3 regions of the Mixta calida genome follow, and region 3 is predicted to be linked to each of the others. Evidence: riboswitches for the same ligand, from Rfam matches in the RefSeq annotation. Region 3 holds a riboswitch; each other region holds the start of a gene.
What was found. A riboswitch is a leader RNA that binds a small molecule or an ion and turns the genes downstream of it on or off. The one in region 3 is predicted to bind thiamine pyrophosphate.
Positions count from the first base shown of each region.

Region 1: another riboswitch for thiamine pyrophosphate. It lies ahead of thiB (thiamine ABC transporter substrate binding subunit); the one in region 3 lies ahead of thiC (phosphomethylpyrimidine synthase ThiC).
Region 2: another riboswitch for thiamine pyrophosphate. It lies ahead of thiM (hydroxyethylthiazole kinase); the one in region 3 lies ahead of thiC (phosphomethylpyrimidine synthase ThiC).

Region 1 covers NZ_CP026378.1:874,412-880,853, forward strand. The annotation lists gene C2E16_RS04130 (DUF943 family protein) at 1-258, shown strand, start outside; gene C2E16_RS04135 (DedA family protein) at 452-1,216, shown strand; gene thiQ (thiamine ABC transporter ATP-binding protein ThiQ) at 1,213-1,947, opposite strand; gene thiP (thiamine/thiamine pyrophosphate ABC transporter permease ThiP) at 1,931-3,541, opposite strand; gene thiB (thiamine ABC transporter substrate binding subunit) at 3,517-4,503, opposite strand; TPP riboswitch at 4,549-4,665, opposite strand; gene sgrR (HTH-type transcriptional regulator SgrR) at 4,701-6,362, opposite strand.
Region 2 covers NZ_CP026378.1:2,902,825-2,909,266, reverse strand. The annotation lists partial or broken gene C2E16_RS13880 (RHS repeat-associated core domain-containing protein) at 1-1,458, opposite strand, end outside; gene C2E16_RS13875 (DcrB-related protein) at 1,470-1,913, opposite strand; gene C2E16_RS21185 (hypothetical protein) at 1,993-2,124, opposite strand; TPP riboswitch at 2,474-2,570, shown strand; gene thiM (hydroxyethylthiazole kinase) at 2,604-3,395, shown strand; gene thiD (bifunctional hydroxymethylpyrimidine kinase/phosphomethylpyrimidine kinase) at 3,392-4,189, shown strand; gene fbaB (class I fructose-bisphosphate aldolase) at 4,342-5,394, shown strand; gene C2E16_RS13850 (GntR family transcriptional regulator) at 5,432-6,118, opposite strand; gene C2E16_RS13845 (mannitol dehydrogenase family protein) at 6,207-6,442, opposite strand, start outside.
Region 3 covers NZ_CP026378.1:4,063,748-4,070,189, reverse strand. The annotation lists gene thiE (thiamine phosphate synthase) at 1-527, opposite strand, end outside; gene thiC (phosphomethylpyrimidine synthase ThiC) at 524-2,446, opposite strand; TPP riboswitch at 2,531-2,630, opposite strand; gene C2E16_RS19325 (Rsd/AlgQ family anti-sigma factor) at 2,760-3,266, opposite strand; gene nudC (NAD(+) diphosphatase) at 3,407-4,186, shown strand; gene hemE (uroporphyrinogen decarboxylase) at 4,291-5,358, shown strand; gene nfi (deoxyribonuclease V) at 5,361-6,026, shown strand; gene C2E16_RS19305 (YjaG family protein) at 6,089-6,442, shown strand, end outside.

The DNA of each region.
Region 1 (6,442 bases), 1.1 Mb from region 3:
TTTAAAAGTTACGGTGTTCCTGAAAATTGGCTCACTGAAAATAATATTGCCGTCTGGCGCTTCGGCGACGGCTATAAAGCGCTGGAAAAATACGATCGCCTCTGCTTTGACGATATGCCGCCGCCAAAAAACTGTATCGAAAAGGACCGGTTAATGTATATCACCCTGACGCGTAATGGCGAGGTTAGCTACTGGCTCAATAATACCCGCTATATTCAAAAAGCGAATGGCGAGCTGGTTGAGGTTGGATTTAACTAAATCAGAAGGGAGAGCTGTCAGCCTGTAATCATTCCGACCGGCGCGCTTTATCTGCGGCAGGTCATAGCGCTGCGCCTCCCCGGCAGCGGTAAAGCCGGTGTCAATTCATGTCAATATCCCCATACAAATCATCGCTTGACGCTGTGACTTCCGCTCAGGACAATCCCGGCGACAATAGATTCTGAGGATGCTTATGGAAGCCTGGCTGGAACACCTGATTACCCAATCGCTTGAGTGGGCGCTGTTTGCCGTGGCGCTGGTGACGTTTCTTGAGTCGCTGGCGCTGGTGGGGCTGCTGCTGCCGGGCACGGTGATGATGGCCAGCCTCGGCGCGCTGGTGGGCAGCGGCCAGCTGGGGCTCTATCCCGCCTGGGGCGCGGGCATTGTCGGCTGTCTGCTGGGCGACTGGATCTCCTATGGTATCGGCTGGAAGTTTCAGGGGCCGCTGCACCGCTGGCAATATCTGAAAAAGCATCAAAAGATGCTGGACAGAACCGAGCACGCGCTGCATCAGCACAGCATGTTCACTATTCTGGTCGGCCGCTTCGTCGGTCCGACGCGGCCGCTGATTCCACTGGCGGCGGGCATGCTGGAGCTGCCGGTGCGCAAGTTCCTGCCGCCGAATATTATCGGCTGTCTGCTTTGGCCGCCGCTTTATCTGCTGCCGGGCATTCTCGCCGGCGTGGCGATCGACGTGCCGAAAGATGCGCAGAGCGGTAATTTTATCTGGCTGCTGCTGGCGGTGGCGCTGCTGGCGTGGATAGGCGCATGGCTCTGCTGGCGCTGGTGGCGCGCCGGAAAACAGCAGGACTGGGCGACGCCTTACCTGACGACGCAGCGCCTGCGCTGGCTGGCGCCGCTGGGATTTATTCTCGGTGCGGGCAGCCTGATCGCGATTCAATTTCACCCGATGATGCCGATTTTCCGTCAGCTGTTGGTGAAAGTCTTTATCGGTTAACTTCTTGCGCCTCCGGCTGGTTCATCCGCTGGCCGGTGGCGAATCCCCAGAACTTCCGCCGCCTCCGTTTCGCCGCGCAGCAGCGCTGAGGTGGCGCCGTCCCAATAAATACGTCCATCCACCACCAGCACGCTGCGCGCAGCGATCTGCTGCGCATCCTCCAGGCTGTGCGACACCATCAGCAGCGTCAGCTGACGTTCGCGGCAGACCTCATCCACCAGCGCCAGCATCTCCTTACGCAGCGCCGGATCGAGCGCAGAGAAAGGCTCGTCCAGCAGCAGGATCGGCCTGGCGCGCACCAGACAGCGCGCCAATGCCGCCCGCTGGCGTTGGCCGCCGGAGAGCTCGCCCGGCAGGCGCGTCAGCGCGGATTCCAGCCCCACGCGGCGGGCGATCTCCGCCACCTGCTGATGCTGCGCGGCGTTCAGCTTCAGCCCTGGATGCAGGCCCAGGCCGATATTTTGCGCTACCGTCAGGTGCGCAAACAGGTTGTTTTCCTGAAACAGCATCGAGACCGGGCGCTGGGCGGGCGGCGTGTGGGTATGATCCGCTCCGTTTAGCGTTATCTGCCCGCTGTGTGCATCAAGAAAGCCCGCCACCAGGCTAAGCAGGGTGCTCTTTCCGGCGCCGCTCGGCCCCAGCACCGCAACGCGCTCGCCCGGGCGCAGCGACAGCGAAAAGCGCATCGGCAAATGGTGGTAGATCCAGGTCAGATTAGTCAGGGTTAGCATGGCGTCCCGGTAGTTTTTCAATCAGGGTGAACAGAAGAAAGCAGAGCAGCAGCAGCAGCAGAGCGGTGACCGCGCCGTCGGCGCTGCGATAGGCGCCAATCTGCTGATAAAGGTAGTAGGGCAGGGTGCGGAAATCAGCGCTGCCGAACAGCGCCACCACGCCGAAATCGCCAACGGACAGCACGCAGGCGAACGCCAGCGCCTGCGCCAGCGGACGCTGCAATGCCTTCAGCTCAATCAGGCGCACGCGCCGCCAGCCGCGAATATCGAGCGACAGGCAGAGACGCTGGTAGCGTTCGGCGATATCGCGCATCGGATTTTCCAGCACCTTCATCGCGTAGGGGATCGCCATCAGCGCATTGGTGAAAATGACGATGCCGTCCGCCTGCTGCGGCAGCCCCAGCGTGCTGTTAAACAGCAGAAAGAAGCCGGTCGCCAGCACGATGCCCGGCATGGCGAGAATCAGCATGCCGCTCATCTCCAGCGCCTGGCCCGCCAGCAGGCGCTGACGCAGGCGCAGTTCACGGCTGCTCCAGAGCAGCAGCATTGTCAGCAGTACCGACAGCAGACCGGCGGCCAGCGCGATGCGCAGCGAGGTTCCGGCGGCCTGCCACAGCGCGGGCTGATCCCGCAGGCTGCCAGCGCCCTGGCGCACGCCATCGACGATAACCGCCAGCAGCGGCGGCAGCAGCAACAGCAGGGCAAGGGCGATAATCAGCGTATCGCGGGCCAGCGTGCCGAATCCACGACCGGGGGCGCGCCAGCCGTTCAGCGAGACGCCGCCGGTCGGCAGCGCTTTGCTCAGGCGCTGGCTCAGCATCACCAGGCCAAGACAGCAGCCCATTTGCAGCAGCGCCAGCAAAGCGGCGCGACCGGGATCGTAGTCGTAACTGAGCGCCTGGAAAATCGCCAGTTCGATGGTCGTCGCCTGTGGACCGCCGCCCAGCGACAGCACGGTGGCGAAGCTGGCGAAGCAGAGCATAAAGATCAGCGCCGCCGCAGGCAGGATCTGACGACGCAGCCAGGGCCATTCCACCAGACGGAAAAAGTGCCAGCCCTCAATGCCGAGCTGCGCGGAGAGCTGGCGCTGTTCGCCGGGAATATTCTCCAGCGCCTGCAACAGCAGACGCGTCGCCAGCGGCAGGTTAAAGAAGACGTGCGCCAGCAAAATACCCTGCAGGCCATAGGGCGAAAAGCGGTATTCGACGCCAAGCAGCGCGCAGAGCTGGGCCAGCCAGCCCTCGCGTCCGTAGACGCTCAGCAGGCCGAATACCGCCACCAGCACCGGCAACACCAGCGTCATTGCACACAGCCGGAGCAGCAGCTGACGGCCAGGGAAGCGTCGTCGCCACAGGGCGCGCGCCAGCGGGATCGCAGGCAAAACCGACAGCAGCGCCGACAGCAGCGCCTGCCAGAACGAAAAGGCGACCACATGATGCAGATAGCTGTCCTGCAGCAGGCCGCGCCAGTCGTTATCGGGCGCGTTGAACCACAGCGCGCCGAAGGCCAGCAGCGCCACGCCGACCAGCAACGCGGCGGTCAGCAGGCCAGGCCATAGCCAGCCTGCAATTAGCGGCTGACGGCGCGTTGCCATGCGCTAATCCATGCGGCGCGCTGCTGCGCGACCTGCTCCGGGGTGAATTCTAAGGCGGTTTTCGGCACCGGCAGGCTGTTAAAGCCGGTCGGCAGCGCAGTATTGATCACCGGATACATCCAGTTGCCTGTCGGGATAGTCTGCTGGAACGGTTCGCTGACCATGAACTGCATAAACTGCCGCGCCAGCTTTGGCTGGGCGCTGTTTTTCAACTGCGCCGCCACTTCAACCTGCAGATAGTGACCTTCGGCGAAACTGGCCGCCGCGTAATGATCTTTCTTCTCGGCAATCAGATGATAAGCGGGGGAGGTGGTATAGCTCAGCACCAGGTCGCCTTCGCCTTTCAGGAACAGGCCGTAAGCTTCGCTCCAGCCTTTGGTGACGGTGACCGTTTTTTGCGCCAGCTTCTGCCATGCCTGCGGCGCATCCGCGCCATAGACCTTCTGCATCCAGAGCAACAGGCCGAGGCCTGGGGTGCTGGTGCGCGGGTCCTCGTAAATTACCCGCCACTTCTGGTCGCTTTCCACCAGTTCCCGCAGACTTTTCGGTGGATTCTTCAGCTTGTTTTTGTCATAAACAAAGGCGAAGTAGCCGTAGTCGTAGGGGATAAAGGTGCTGTTTTGCCAGCCGACCGGCAGCGTCAGTTTGGTGGTGTCGACGTCAGAGGGGGTAAACAAGCCGGTCTGTTCCGCCGCCTGTACCAAATTGTTATCCAGCCCCAGCACTATGTCGGCCTTGCTGTTTTTGCCTTCCATACGCAGGCGGTTCAGCAGAGAGACGCCATCTTCCAGCGCGACGAATTTCAGTTCGCAGCCGCACTGCGCCTCGAACGCCTTTTTAACCGCCGGGCCAGGGCCCCATTCGGCGGCGAAAGAGTCGTAGGTGTAGACGGTGAGCGTCGGCCTGGCGGCAAAAGCTGGGGCGGACAATAACAGCAGAACGGGCAAAACTTTTTTCAACACGTTGCGCTCCTTGAGGAGAAGGAATAACAGGGCGCGTGATCTGAGGATGGACGGCATCTCAAATCCCTACGCCGGTATTAACCGGATCAGGTTCGACGGGTCTCTCTCAGTGGAAAAGCGCGCTGTTTTCGGCTGCGCGTCTCCACACCCCGTTGAGAACGACTTAGTGTAGTGTTTTCGTAAAGTTAACGAAAGCGTCAGGATTCAGGCGGCGCGAACCAGGCGGATTTGAAATCAAACCAGCCCAGGGTATTCATGCGCACGCCGCGCATGCTGCGCTGGCCTTCCAGCAGCAGCCAGTGATGAAACAGCGGATGCAGATAGTGGTCTTCTACCAGCTTTTTACACCAGTCCGCCAGCGTCAGCTGCTGTTGACGCCAGCGCGCGGCGTCGCCCTGCCAGTCAATATCGATGCAGTGTTGCAGCAACGGCAGCTCATACAGCAGGGCAAAGACGGAAAAGCCCAGCGGCAGCGTAAAGTTGGCGCTGCCCAGCCAGATATCGCTTTCCGCCTCGCCGTGATGCCAGCTGGCGTAGTCGATCTCCTGCACGATCAGCCGCACGCCGTGCGCCGCCAGCAACGGCGTCAGCAGCCCGGCGATCGCCTGATGTTCGCTGTGATGGCGATAGCTGGTCAGCGTCAGCTCGGTGAGGCCGGCCGGTTTCGCGTCGGCGTGCATTTCACGCCGATGGTGCCAGCGCGGCAGCAGCCCCCAGGCGGGAAACCAGTAGCGCTGATAGCCGGGGCTGGCGTTGTTCAGCAACGAGATGGGATTTAGCAGGGTGCTGACCCAGCGACGCACCTGCTCGTCGCCGCCTTTCGCCGAACGTCGATCGAACAGCAGAAAGTAGCAGCCCTCTTCCAGCCGGCTTTCCAGCGCGGTTTCATCCTCCTGGCTGCCCTGAACTTTCACGCCGGCGTAAACCAGCTCCTCGCTAATCTCCGGCAGCACCCAGATATTGACCTCATCAATCAACGCCCGGTAGCCAAAGTAGTCGTCGAAGGCCTGAATTTTCAGCTGCGACTGCTGATTACGCACCACCGAATAGGGGCCGGTGCCGACCGGCTGGCGGCTGTAATCCGGCAGCGTCGGCCACTCCTGCGGCAGGATCATGGCGCTGACGCTGCCCAGCAGCCACGGCAGCCAGTCGTCAGGCTGGCTCAGGTAGATGTCCAGCGTCCAGGGCGTCGGCGAGTCGATACGCGTCAGGTGGGAGAAGAGTGGCTGGCGCGTCAGACGTTCCAGACTTGCGATCACATCCGCCATATCCAGTTCGCGGCCATGATGAAACTGGATCGCGGGACGCAGATAAAAGCGCCAGTGCTGCGGCGACAGCTGCTGCCAGTGATGAGCGATATCAGGTTCCAGTTCCCCATTTTCCTCATTTATGCGCGTCAGGCTGCTGAAAATTTGGCGCGCCAGATGGGTTTCCGAGCGACGCAGCGGCGAACCAGGCAACAGATTCAACAGTGGGCGGTAGTAGAGAATGCGCAGGATATGTTTGCCCTGGCGGAAACTGCGGCCCAGCCGCGACGCGATCATCTGCCGTGCCTGGCTTTTGTCGCCCACCAGCTGCACCAGCTGCTCGATGCCATCCTGCTCCAGCAATTCCTCGGCCCGCTGCTGTTGCAGCGCCAGTCCGGTGGCATAAAAGCGCAGCTGCGAGCGCTTGCCGCGTCCCGCCTCTGCCTGCCAGCTGAGCCATCCCTGCGCCTGCATGGCGTTCAGCAGGTTGCGCATATGCCGGCGCGAACAATGCATCTGCTGTGCCAGTCGCTCCAGCGTGGTTTCCTGCGGCTGGCCGCTACAGCTCTGCCACAGGCGAATAAAATGTTGTTGCAGGCGCGAGGAGGGCATAAAAGGGGAACTCCGTATAAGAATTCGTCAGTGTTTAGGTCCCCTTATTATGCGCATAATGACAGCAGATAAAAGTGCGG
Region 2 (6,442 bases), 1.2 Mb from region 3:
GCGGTATGCCACCACGCGCGGCAGACCATCAATGCTCCGCCAAAGATATTCATTCAGAAGCCCGTTGCTGTCCTCATGGCTGCGCAGTAAATCCGTTCCGTCCCCGTCGTCGTACCAGCTGAAACGGCGGCGAATTTGCTCACCGCGCCCGGTTACGGTGAGCAGCCGGGCCTTATCATCGTAGTTGTAGCGGACCAGGCAGACTTCATCATCCAGCCAGGCTTCGGTCAGGCGAACCTGTCCGCTGACAGTTGTGTAGCGGCAAACCACGCGTTGTCCTGCGCTGTCGGTGAGTGAATGCAGCGTGTTGTTATCGTTCCACCCGAACAGAATATCGTTACCACAGGGTTCAGTCAGGCGCAGCGGCAGGGCAGGGGAACCGTCCCGCAGAGATGAGTAATGCCAGCGCTCGCCGCTGATGTCATACACTGACCAGCTGTCGTCCTGATGGTGTTCCAGCCAGCGCTTCTCCGGTTCACAGAAGGTTCGCTGACCTTTCGGCACCGGCGGGAAGGAGACGTAATCTCCCGATGGCGCACGCCATACCAGCCCGTCCTGATATTTTTCAAGTCGGGTTTCCCAGAAAAGTGACCAACCCCGGCCCAGCACGCTGTCGCCGGGATGGCCGCTGCGCCAGTAACGCTGCCAGACAACCGGCAGACGGGAAGGTAATATGAAGTCCAGCTCGTCATCACCGGAGAGAAACTTCTGGCCGCTGACAATATCGACCGGGCGGGCGATAATCCCCACGGCAGCCGCACCCGTCATCATCACGCCAGCGCGGCAGGCGACGCGGGCCAGTTTGTTGATGCCCGGAATTTTACTGAACAGCCTGCCCAGCGCACCGACTTTGCCTGCGGCGCCTCCCGCTCCGCCGAGCAGTCCGGCAAACAGCAGCGTCAGGTCAGACGCTTTGTACAGCCATTCCGGGACTTCAGACTGTATCGGCAGCGTCTGTTCTGGTTCACCGCCGATAACCACGTCTCCGGAACCGGTCATGACTTTGCCGCCACAGGTGGTCTGGTCACCGGTACGAACGGCAGGCAGACCGTTGATATAAACACGTGAGGAGCCTTCGGCCATCTGTTGTGAGCCACCGTCCCTGGCGCACTCCGCCATGCTGTCGGTGGCAATGGCGGCAGGTCTGCCATTAATGAACACGTTATGAGAGCCGGTGGCAATAACGCCTTCTTTTTCCATGCTGGCGGCCCCGGCGTCTGCGATACTGTCCCGCGCAGCCGTCGCCAGTTCGCCTGTCAGATACCCCACCGCCAGGCTGGCCCCGACCAGAAGCACGCCAATACCCAGACAGGACGCACCGATACCGGCCACCATAAGCGCTCCGGCGGCAATGCCACCCGCCGCTGCAATCAGTCCCCCGACAAGAGTCCCGGCAATCATCCCTGCCAGACCATGGGAGTGGCCGATGTCGTCTCCGACACGCGCCGCCTCAAACATAACAATGTCCCTTAATTGTTAGTGTTAAATCTGAAACTTGCGAGGAGTGCCTGAAAGCACTGGCTGTCCGTATCCCGGATTTTTTCCATACGGGTCATGGTGAACACCAGAATATGGTTATCCGCTGTGTTAAATACCGCCTGCTGCTGAAAGATCCGTCTGTTGTCACGAAGGTAGCTGGCATGAAGACATTCACCGGGGATAAGATTCTCCCCCAGTACAGCAGCTTCACGCAGCGACAGCTTCCAGCCCTTCAGATGCTTATTCATCAGCGCTGTCTGGCGGTCAATATAGTCCGGCAGAGCCTCACCGTTACTGAGGGTATCGCGGGAGATGTTAAATGCGGGGGCGTTCTCGCCGGCAAGCGTAAAGACATTCACCGTGCGGTCCTGATACTGGTCAGGAAGCGTTATCCGGCCTTCGGTGAAAAGACAGACAGCGTGGCTTTCGGACATTAAGCAGATTCCTTTGCCTGAGAAAAGGTTAAGTCTGCCACAGGGTGTGGCGGCTGGCTATATGCACACCAGGTTTTCATTAACCCAAAAGCAGGACACAAAAAGACGGCCTTATAGAAAATAGCGGGTCAGCAATCATCTGAATCTCCACGGCTTCAACCGACTTAATCACGGCAATGATCTGATGCTCAGTAAAACGGGCGTTACGCATAGCGATCTCCTTCGTTGGCGTATGCCGAAAGATCTCTGAATGTAAATGGCACGCTTATGCGGGATACTGACAGCGCCTTGGCTATAAGTTCTGAATGGCTCGGTTTTTCCTCTTTCAGGACCCATTATTAAAGTGATTCTGTCTTAAATGCACGAGCAGCGACAACGACAATTAACAACAAATGAGGCTGGGGCAACCTGGCTTTTTTGTCTGTCGTTTACTGTTGGGCCACAGCCTTGAACACGGTGTAGAGCACATGCCGTTTTGAGGGGTTGTGTCTTTGACTTCCCGCTGGCATGATCCAGAACAGAGATTAACGGGACGTTAATCGCAATGTATTGATTTTTAGTTATTTGACTCGGGGTGCCCTTCTGCGTGAAGGCTGAGAAATACCCGTATTACCTGATCTGGATAATGCCAGCGTAGGGAAGTCAGATGCCTGTCCGGCATTGCCTTCTTGAGCGCCGGCCAGGAGACCTATGAAACAGCCTGACCTGCCTGATGCCGCGTTTACCGCGCGCTCCCTCTCTCTGTTCCGCCAGCGCGCGCCGCTGGTTCACTGCATGACCAACGATGTGGTTCAGACCTTTACCGCTAACGTATTGCTGGCGCTGCACGCCTCGCCGGCAATGGTCATTGATGCTGAAGAAGCGGCGCAGTTTAGCGCCGTTGCCGATGCGCTGCTGATTAACGTCGGCACCTTAACCCGTACGCGCGCCGACGCGATGCTGGCGGCGGCGCAGGAGGCCCGCAAAGCCGCCACGCCCTGGACGCTCGATCCGGTGGCGGTCGGCGCGCTGCGGCTGCGCACTGATTTTTGTCAGCGGCTGCTGACGCTGAAACCCGCCGCCATTCGCGGCAACGCCTCGGAAATTCTTGCGCTGTCGCTTCAGCAGAGCGGCGGACGCGGCGTTGATACGCAGCATCAGGCGGAAGAAGCGCTTTCCGCCGCTCAGCGGCTGGCGCAGCGCTGCGGCGCCATCGTAGTGGTGACCGGCGAAGTGGACTACGTCACCGACGGTGAACGCACGCTGAAAGTGCCGGGCGGATCGCCTTTGATGACGCGGGTGGTCGGCACCGGCTGTGCGCTATCGGCGGTAGTGGCGGGCTTTGCGGCGCTGCCGGGCGATCGGCTACAGCATATCGCCAGCGCCTGTGGCGTTATGGCGCGCGCAGGCGAGTTGGCGGCGGGCCGCGCACAGGGACCGGGCAGTTTTATTCCGGCGTTTCTCGATGCGCTGTGGAACCTGAATGCGGAGGCGCTGGCATGAGAATCAATGCATTAACTATCGCCGGCACCGATCCCAGCGGCGGGGCTGGCATTCAGGCCGATTTAAAAACCTTCTCCGCGCTGGGCGCGTACGGTGCCAGCGTCATTACCGCGCTGGTGGCGCAAAACACCTGCGGCGTACAGTCGGTTTATCGCATCGAACCGCAGTTTGTCGCCGCGCAGCTCGATTCGGTGCTGAGCGATCTGCGTATCGACAGCGTAAAAATCGGCATGCTGGCGGAGAGCGATATTGTCGAGGCGGTGGCAGAACGGCTCGGTCGCGCCGCGGTGCCCTGGGTCGTGCTGGATACGGTGATGCTGGCGAAAAGCGGCGATGCGCTGCTGTCGCCGCAGGCGGTGACGACGCTGCGCGAACGGCTGTTGCCACGGGTATCGCTGATTACACCCAACCTGCCGGAGGCGGCGGCGCTGCTGGAAACCGGGCACGCGCGCGACGAGCAGGAGATGAAACAGCAGGGCAGAGCGCTGCTGGCGCTGGGCTGCGAGGCGGTGCTGATTAAAGGGGGGCATCTCAGCGATGCCGAAAGCCCGGACTGGCTCTTTACGCGCCAGGGTGAGCAGCGCTTTACTGCGCCGCGCATCGCCACGCGCAATACCCACGGCACCGGCTGCACGCTTTCATCGGCGCTTGCCGCGTTGCGTCCGCGTCATGCCGACTGGGAAAGCACCATCGCGGCGGCCAAAGCCTGGCTCCAGGGCGCGTTGGCGCAGGCCGATACGTTGGAAGTCGGGAAAGGCATTGGGCCGGTGCACCATTTTTATCGCTGGTGGTAGGGCGTAACGCAACGTTTACCGGCGGAGATTTCTGAAAAATGGAGTCAGCAGTTTGCGTTAGCGGCTGAAAAGGGGCCAGTCTGTGCCGGGTCGTCGGGCGGCCCGACAACGGATCGGAGCATGCGATCCCCTTTAAACACTCAGGAGCTAACATGACGGACATCGTACAGTTATTGGGCAACGAAGCGGACAGCCTTCTGCAACATCGCTGCATGACCATTCCAGCGGACAGCCTTTATCTTCCGGGCGCGGATTATGTCGATCGGGTGATGATCGACAACAATCGTTCTCCTGCCGTGCTGCGCAATATGCAGACGCTTTACAATACCGGTCGCCTGGCGGGCACCGGCTACCTTTCTATCCTGCCGGTTGATCAGGGCGTGGAGCATTCCGCTGGCGCCTCTTTCGCCGCCAATCCGCTCTATTTCGATCCGAAGAATATCGTCGAACTGGCGCTGGAGGCGGGCTGTAACTGCGTCGCCTCAACCTACGGTGTGCTGGCGGCGGTGTCGCGCCGTTACGCCCATAAAATCCCATTTATGGTCAAGCTGAACCATAACGAAACGCTCAGCTACCCGGCGCAGTATGACCAGACGCTCTACGCCAGCGTGGAGCAGGCATTCAACCTGGGCGCCGTGGCCGTCGGCGCGACCATTTATTTCGGTTCCGAGCAGTCGCGTCGCCAGATTGAAGAGATCTCCGCCGCCTTTGAGCGCGCGCATGAGTTGGGCATGGTGACCGTGCTCTGGGCCTATCTGCGCAATAACGCGTTCAAGAAAGATGGCGTGGACTATCATGTCAGCGCCGATCTCTCTGGCCAGGCGAATCATCTGGCCGCCACCATCGGCGCGGATATCGTGAAGCAGAAAATGGCGGAAAATAACGGCGGCTATAACGTGCTGAAATTCGGTCATACCGACAAGCGCGTCTATGACACGCTGACCAGCGAGCATCCGATCGATCTGGTGCGCTATCAGCTGGCGAACTGTTATATGGGACGTGCCGGGCTGATCAATTCCGGCGGCGCCTCCGCAGGCGAAACCGATACCGCTGAATCGGTTCGCACCGCCGTGATCAATAAACGCGCTGGCGGCATGGGGCTGATTATGGGACGTAAGGCGTTTAAGAAGTCGATGCGTGATGGCGTGGCGCTGATCAATGCCGTCCAGGATGTTTATCTGTCGAAGAATATCACCATCGCCTGATGGTCAGCGGGACGATGCTGCGTCGTCCCGCCTCTCTTTACACCTGCTCAAACCATTCGCTGTTCTGCTCGGCGATGGGCGTAATGGAAAAAATCATCTCTTGCAGGTGGTGGCGCATCGCTTTTTCCGCACCGTCAGGATCGTGATTACGCAGGGTATGCAGAATTTCTTCATGCTGATCGATCAGGCTTTCCGGCGGCGATACCTTGCTGAGCGTTAGAAAACGCACCCGATCCATGGTGGCTTTGATATTCTCCACCGTCTCCCAGGCCAGTTCGCAGTTGATGCTCTGCGCGATCAGCCGATGAAACTCATCGTCCAGCTGCAGGAAGGCCTGCGCATCATGACGCTGCGCCGCCATTTTTTGTAGCTGCAGGTTATGCTCCAGCGCCATCAGCGCGGCGGGCGTCGCTTCCATGGCGGCGCGGCGCACCACGGCGATCTCTACCGCTTCGCGAATAAAGCGGCCGTCAGCCACCCGCTGAGCGGAAATTTTGCGTACAAAGGTGCCGCGCTGCGGCAGAATCTGCACCAAACCCGCTTCCGCCAGCTTAATAAACGCTTCGCGCACCGGCTGACGTGAAACATTAAAACGGCAGGAGACTTCTTTTTCCGACAGCAGCGAACCCGGTGGGATAATGCAGGTAACAATCTCCCGGCGCAAAAAACGGTAGATCTGCTGGTTAACCGGTTCGCTGGTGGTGATAGTGTAGGGTATCGACATGCGACAACTTCCTGGACTGGCTGGACGCGAAAGCTTTCAGTCTAAACAGCCCGTCAACTCCGCGCCAGCGCTTTCATTACAGGAATAATCAATAGCTTGTTATTACCCGTTTGACCGTTTCTTTCGCCCCATGCTGTTGCAGCAGTTGGTAAAAGTGCAGCACGCACGCGGTAAACTGCGCGTTTGCGGGCAGATCGTCGCCGAACACTTTTTGCAGCGAAAGCAGCGCGGCAATGCGCGCTTCGCCGTCGGCGCTTTCACTTACCCGCTGCGCCAGTGTCTCCTTCAGCGGATCGTTGATCTCAACAGGCGCGCCCTGTTCAT
Region 3 (6,442 bases):
GCCAGCACCGCCGGAGCGCGTTCAATGCTGATGCCGCCGATGGCGACGGTCGGCATTGTGCCCAGTCGCGCAACGTGGCGCGTTAGCTGCTCCAGTCCCTGCGGCGCAGAAGGCATCGCTTTGGTTTGCGTAGGAAAGATATGGCCCAGCGCGATATAAGAGGGCTGAAAGGCGAGCGCCCGGTCAATTTCCCGATCGTCGTGCGTTGAAAGGCCGAGACGCAGCCCGGCGTGGCGAATCGCCTCCAGATCGGCGACGTCCAGATCTTCCTGGCCCAGGTGCACACCGTAAGCGTGATGCTTAATCGCCAACTGCCAGTAGTCATTGATAAACAGACGCGCCTGGTAAGCATGGCCCAGCGCAATCGCCTGCTGGATAGCGGGTTCTACTTCCTCTGCCGGACGATCCTTAATGCGCAGCTGTAGAGTGCGCACCCCCGCGGTTAGCAGACGCTCTATCCATTCCACGCTGTCGACCACCGCATAAAGCCCAAGCCTGGCGGGGCAAGATGGAAAAGGCTGACTCATGCTTTTCCCTCCGGCGTCAGGGCGTCCGCAGGATGATAAAGCTCGCCGCCGCGCTGACGAAATGCCTGTGACATTTGCGCCATGCCGACTTCAACAGGTTGCGCCTGCGCTTCCTGTTTGGCGGCATAGTCGCGCACCTCCTGCGTAATTTTCATTGAGCAGAACTTCGGACCGCACATTGAGCAAAAGTGCGCCACTTTCCCCGACTCCTGCGGCAGCGTTTCATCGTGATAGGCGCGCGCGGTATGCGGATCGAGCGCCAGATTGAACTGATCCTCCCAGCGGAATTCAAAGCGCGCTTTCGACATGGCGTTATCGCGGATCTGCGCGCCAGGGTGTCCCTTGGCCAGATCTGCCGCGTGCGCCGCGATTTTGTAGGTGATCAGTCCCTGGCGAACATCTTCTTTATTCGGCAGGCCGAGATGCTCTTTTGGCGTGACGTAGCAGAGCATCGCGCAGCCGAACCAGCCAATCATCGCCGCGCCGATGCCGGAGGTGAAATGATCGTAGCCGGGCGCGATATCGGTGGTCAGCGGGCCGAGCGTATAGAACGGCGCTTCGTGGCAGTGCTCCAGCTGTTCGGTCATATTGCGGCGGATCATCTGCATCGGCACGTGGCCGGGGCCTTCAATCATGACCTGTACGTCATATTCCCAGGCGATTTTGGTCAGTTCGCCCAGCGTATGCAGCTCGGCGAACTGCGCTTCGTCATTGGCGTCCTGAATAGAGCCGGGACGCAGTCCGTCGCCCAGTGACAGAGAGACGTCATAGGCGGCGCAAATTTCACAGATTTCACGGAAATGCTGATACAGGAAACTTTCCTGATGATGGGACAGACACCATTTCGCCATGATCGAGCCGCCGCGCGAGACGATGCCAGTCAGACGTTTCGCCGTCATCGGCACATAGCGCAGCAGAACGCCGGCGTGAATCGTGAAGTAGTCCACGCCCTGTTCCGCCTGCTCCAGCAGCGTATCGCGGAACAGCTCCCAGGTGAGGTTTTCAGCAACGCCGTTCACTTTTTCCAGCGCCTGATAGATCGGCACGGTACCGATCGGCACCGGACTGTTGCGCAGGATCCATTCGCGCGTTTCATGAATATAGCGGCCGGTGGAGAGGTCCATCACCGTATCGGCGCCCCAACGGGTCGCCCAGACCAGCTTTTCGACCTCTTCTTCGATAGAGGAGCTGACGGCCGAGTTGCCGATATTGGCGTTGACCTTCACCAGGAAATTGCGGCCGATAATCATCGGCTCCGCTTCTGGATGATTAATGTTGGCGGGGATAATCGCGCGGCCGGCTGCCACCTCCTGGCGTACAAACTCCGGCGTAATGTTTTCCGGCGGGTGCGCGCCGAAGCTGTGGCCAGGGTGCTGCTGGCGCAGTACTTCGCTACGAATGCGCTCGCGACCCATATTTTCCCGCAGGGCGATGAACTCCATCTCCGGCGTCACGATCCCCTGACGCGCATAGTGAAGCTGCGTAACCCGACGTCCCGCCATCGCGCGGCGCGGGCGCGGCAGATTATCGAAGCGCAGATGATCGAGCCCTTCATCCTTCAGGCGTTGTTGGCTGTAACTGGAGCTGAGCTGCGTCAGTTCGCTGTCGCCGCGCTGTTCGATCCAGGCGCTGCGCAGACGCGGCAGGCCCTGATGAACATCGATTTGCGCCTCGGGATCGCCATACGGGCCGGCGGTATCGTAAACCGGCACCGGTTCATTGGCTTCATAAATCGGATCGTTTTTATCGCCGCCGATCAGGGTAGGGCTGAGCTGGATCTCGCGCATCGGCACGCGAATATCGGGACGACTACCCGCAATCCAGATACGTTTAGAGTTGGGAAAAGCGGTACCCTGCAATGAGGAAATAAACTGTTGCGCCTGAGCGCGCTGTTCACGACGGTTGGGTTTAGCAGACATAGCAATCTCCAGAAAAAGGAACGTTGCTTGTCCGGAGCTCGGAAGGAGTAACGACACGCGGCCAGTACGGATTGACGGCGTGAAAAGATCTGTACTCTTGTTCCCTTCGCAGGTACTAACCTGATCAGGTTCCGCGGATCCCGAATAAACGGTCTCAGCCTAAAAGGCACTCCGACAAGATGAAAATCAGGCGTCAGCAGGGCTGACAGCCTGGACCCGTCACGCTTAACGCCGTGGCGAGGTCATAAAAAAGCCCCTTCAGCATAAAGGGGCGTTTAAGAAACTACAAGGGTTTATAACAAACTGATAACCATCAGGCCGGACGTGCCATTGCCTGATCGTTTGCAGCCGCCAGAGCGGCGAGATTATGGTCGAACGCCAGCTGGATCAGCTTATCTTCCAGCGTAAAGCGCGCTTCCAGCGCTTCACCGACTTCCGAAAGGGCCTGCTGGAATTCCAGACAGTTATCGTGATCGATAGCCGCTTCAAGATGGGTATCATACAGTTGCATGATGGTTTCGGTATTAGCCTGCAGGCCGGGGTAAATTTGTGCCGCCGCCAGTAACGGGCTGTCGCCAGTCATCTCTTCGATGATACGTTCATAGACGCTAAAATGTCCGGTAGAAAGATAGTCCACCAGGTTCTGACAAAAATCATCAAGAGCTTTCTCATCAAGCGCAGTGAGTGATTCCTTATTCGGCTTGATGCCTACTACCTGATAATAAGCAACCAACAGTTGCCTGCGCGCATTTAGCCAAAAATCTACCAGTTCATTACTGCCACCTACGCGCTCGGTCAGAACGTCTAACTGGTTAAGCATGTTTGTCTCCGTGGGTTATAGTCTTACCGCTACTTATACTTAACATCAGTACAGAGGCTGTGTCCCGTATCTGTTCCAGTTTTAAGAATATTTACGGCCCCAGTCACAAAAGGCGTGCTGAAGCAAAGGATAACTTTTCTATGGAACGTGTGATTACAAGCGTAGACGCTGGCTGGTGGGTTGTCAGCCACGAACAGAAAATTTGGTTGCCGAATGGTGAATTACCGTTCGGTACGGCAGAAACATGGGATCTGGCGGGGTCGCGCGGCGCCATAATCGGCGAATGGCGCGGCGAGCCGGTCTGGTTGATCCGCGAAAATCGCAGCGAAAATATGGGATCGATTCGACAAATCATCGATCTGGACAGCGGACTGTTTCAGCTGGCCGGACGCGGCGTCCAGCTGGCGGAATTTATTCGCTCGCACCGCTACTGCGGCTACTGCGGCCATGAAATGCATCTGAGCAATAGCGAAAACGCCTGCCTGTGCGGCCATTGCCGTCAGCGCTATTACCCGCAAATCGCCCCGTGCATCATCGTTGCTATCCGCCGCGACGATAAAATTCTGCTGGCCCAGCATGCCCGGCATCGCAACAGCATCTATACCGTGCTGGCGGGATTTGTCGAAGTTGGCGAAACGTTGGAGCAAGCGGTGGCGCGCGAAGTGATGGAGGAGAGCAACGTGCGGGTAAAAAACCTGCGCTATGTAACCTCGCAGCCCTGGCCTTTTCCTCATTCGCTGATGATGGCCTTTATGGCAGAATATGATGAGGGAGAGCTGCAAATCGACAATAAAGAGCTGATCGACGCCAACTGGTTTCGCTACGACGCCCTGCCGCAGCTTCCGCCCGCCGGCACCGTAGCGCGTCGTCTGATAGAGGATACCGTGGCGCTCTGTCGCGCGGCGGATGAGCAACCGTAACGGCGACGTTCGCAGGGCTGGATAGATGCGCCTGAGGCGGCAAACTTGCTTAACCGGCGGCAATAACTGCTACACTAGGCGCCTGTATTTGAGAGAGCCTTATGATGAGCGAATTGAAGAACGATCGTTACCTGCGTGCCCTGTTACGCCAGCCGGTAGATGTGACGCCGGTATGGATGATGCGTCAGGCTGGACGCTATTTGCCGGAATATAAAGCCACGCGCGCGCAGGCAGGCGATTTTATGTCGCTGTGCAAAAACGCCGAGCTGGCCTGCGAAGTCACGCTGCAGCCGCTGCGTCGCTATCCTCTGGATGCGGCGATTCTCTTCTCTGATATTTTGACTATTCCCGATGCGATGGGGCTGGGGCTGTGGTTCGAGGCGGGCGAAGGCCCGCGCTTCGCCTCGCCGATTACCTGTCGTGCCGACGTCGACAAGCTGCCGATTCCCGATCCTGAGCAGGAGCTGGGCTACGTGATGAACGCGGTGCGCACCATCCGCAAAAACTTACAGGGCGCAGTGCCGCTGATCGGCTTCTCCGGCAGCCCGTGGACGCTCGGTACCTATATGGTTGAAGGCGGCAGCAGCAAGGCTTTCACCAAAATCAAAAAAATGATGTACGCCGAGCCGGAAACCCTGCACGCGATGCTGGATAAGCTGGCCGACAGCGTCACGCTCTATCTCAATGCGCAAATTCGCGCTGGCGCGCAGTCGGTCATGATATTCGACACCTGGGGCGGCGTGCTGACCGGACGCGATTATCACGACTTCTCGTTACAGTATATGCATAAGATCGTTGACGGCCTGATCCGCGAACATGACGGGCGCCGCGTGCCGGTTACGCTGTTTACCAAAGGCGGCGGTCAGTGGCTGGAAGCGATGGCGGCGACCGGCTGCGATGCGCTGGGCCTGGACTGGACCACTGATATTGCCGATGCGCGCCGTCGCGTGGGCGATAAAGTCGCGCTGCAGGGCAATATGGATCCGTCTATGCTTTATGCATCGCCTGCGCGTATCGAGCAGGAAGTGGCGACTATTCTGGCAGGTTTCGGCCAGGGTAACGGACACGTATTTAATTTAGGACATGGCATCCATCAGGATGTGCCGCCTGAGCACGCAGGCGCGTTTGTGGAGGCGGTGCATCGGCTGTCATGTCCTTATCACAAGGAGTAGACATGGATATACAGGCATTACGAGCCGAACAGTTGCAGCGCGCCGCGGAAGTGGTGCGCCATGATGATTTCGATGTGATGCCGCCGCGCCTGATTGGCGGCGCGGACGTAGGATTCGAGCAGGACGGCGAGGTGACGCGCGCCGCCATGGTCATTCTGGAATATCCTTCGCTGAAGCTTATCGAATATAAGGTGGCGCGCATCGCCACCATCATGCCTTATATCCCCGGCTTCCTCTCCTTCCGCGAATATCCGGCGCTGCTGGCGGCCTGGGAGATGCTGGAGCAAAAACCTGACCTGCTTTTCGTCGACGGCCACGGCATTTCGCATCCGCGTCGGCTCGGCGTCGCCAGCCACTTCGGCATGCTGGTGGATGTGCCGACCATCGGCGTGGCGAAGCGCCGTCTGTGCGGCCGTTTCGAGCCGCTGGACGACGAGCCGGGTTCGCAGCAGCCGCTGATGGACAAAGGTGAAAAGATCGGCTGGGTCTGGCGCAGCAAAAAACGCTGTAATCCGCTGTTCGTCTCTACCGGCCATCGCGTCAGCATCGATACCGCCTTAGAGTGGGTGCAAAAGTGCATGGCGGGCTACCGTTTGCCGGAACCGACGCGCTGGGCGGACGCCGTCGCCTCAGAGCGCAGCGCCTTTCTGCGCTGGCAGAAGGGTTAGCCGTGCCGCAAGGGTCCTTTTGCGTTACACTGCCGCCAGAATGATGCTGAAGAGACCTTATCATGTTACGTAACCCTATCCACCTGCGCCTCGAAAAGCTGGAAAGCTGGCAGCATGTGACCTTTATGGCCTGTCTGTGCGAACGCCTCTATCCCAACTACTGGGCGTTTTGCCAACAGACCGGCTTCGCCGATGCGCAGCGCTACCGCCGCATTCTCGATCTGATTTGGGAATCCCTGACGGTCAAAGACGCGAAAATCAACTTCGACTCCCAGCTGGAAAAGCTGGAAGAGGCGATCCCGCTGGCAGACGATTTCGACGTCTATGGCGTTTATCCGGCGATCGACGCCTGCGTCGCTTTAAGCGAGCTGTTGCATTCGCGTCTGAGCGGGGAAACGCTGGAGCATGCTATCGAA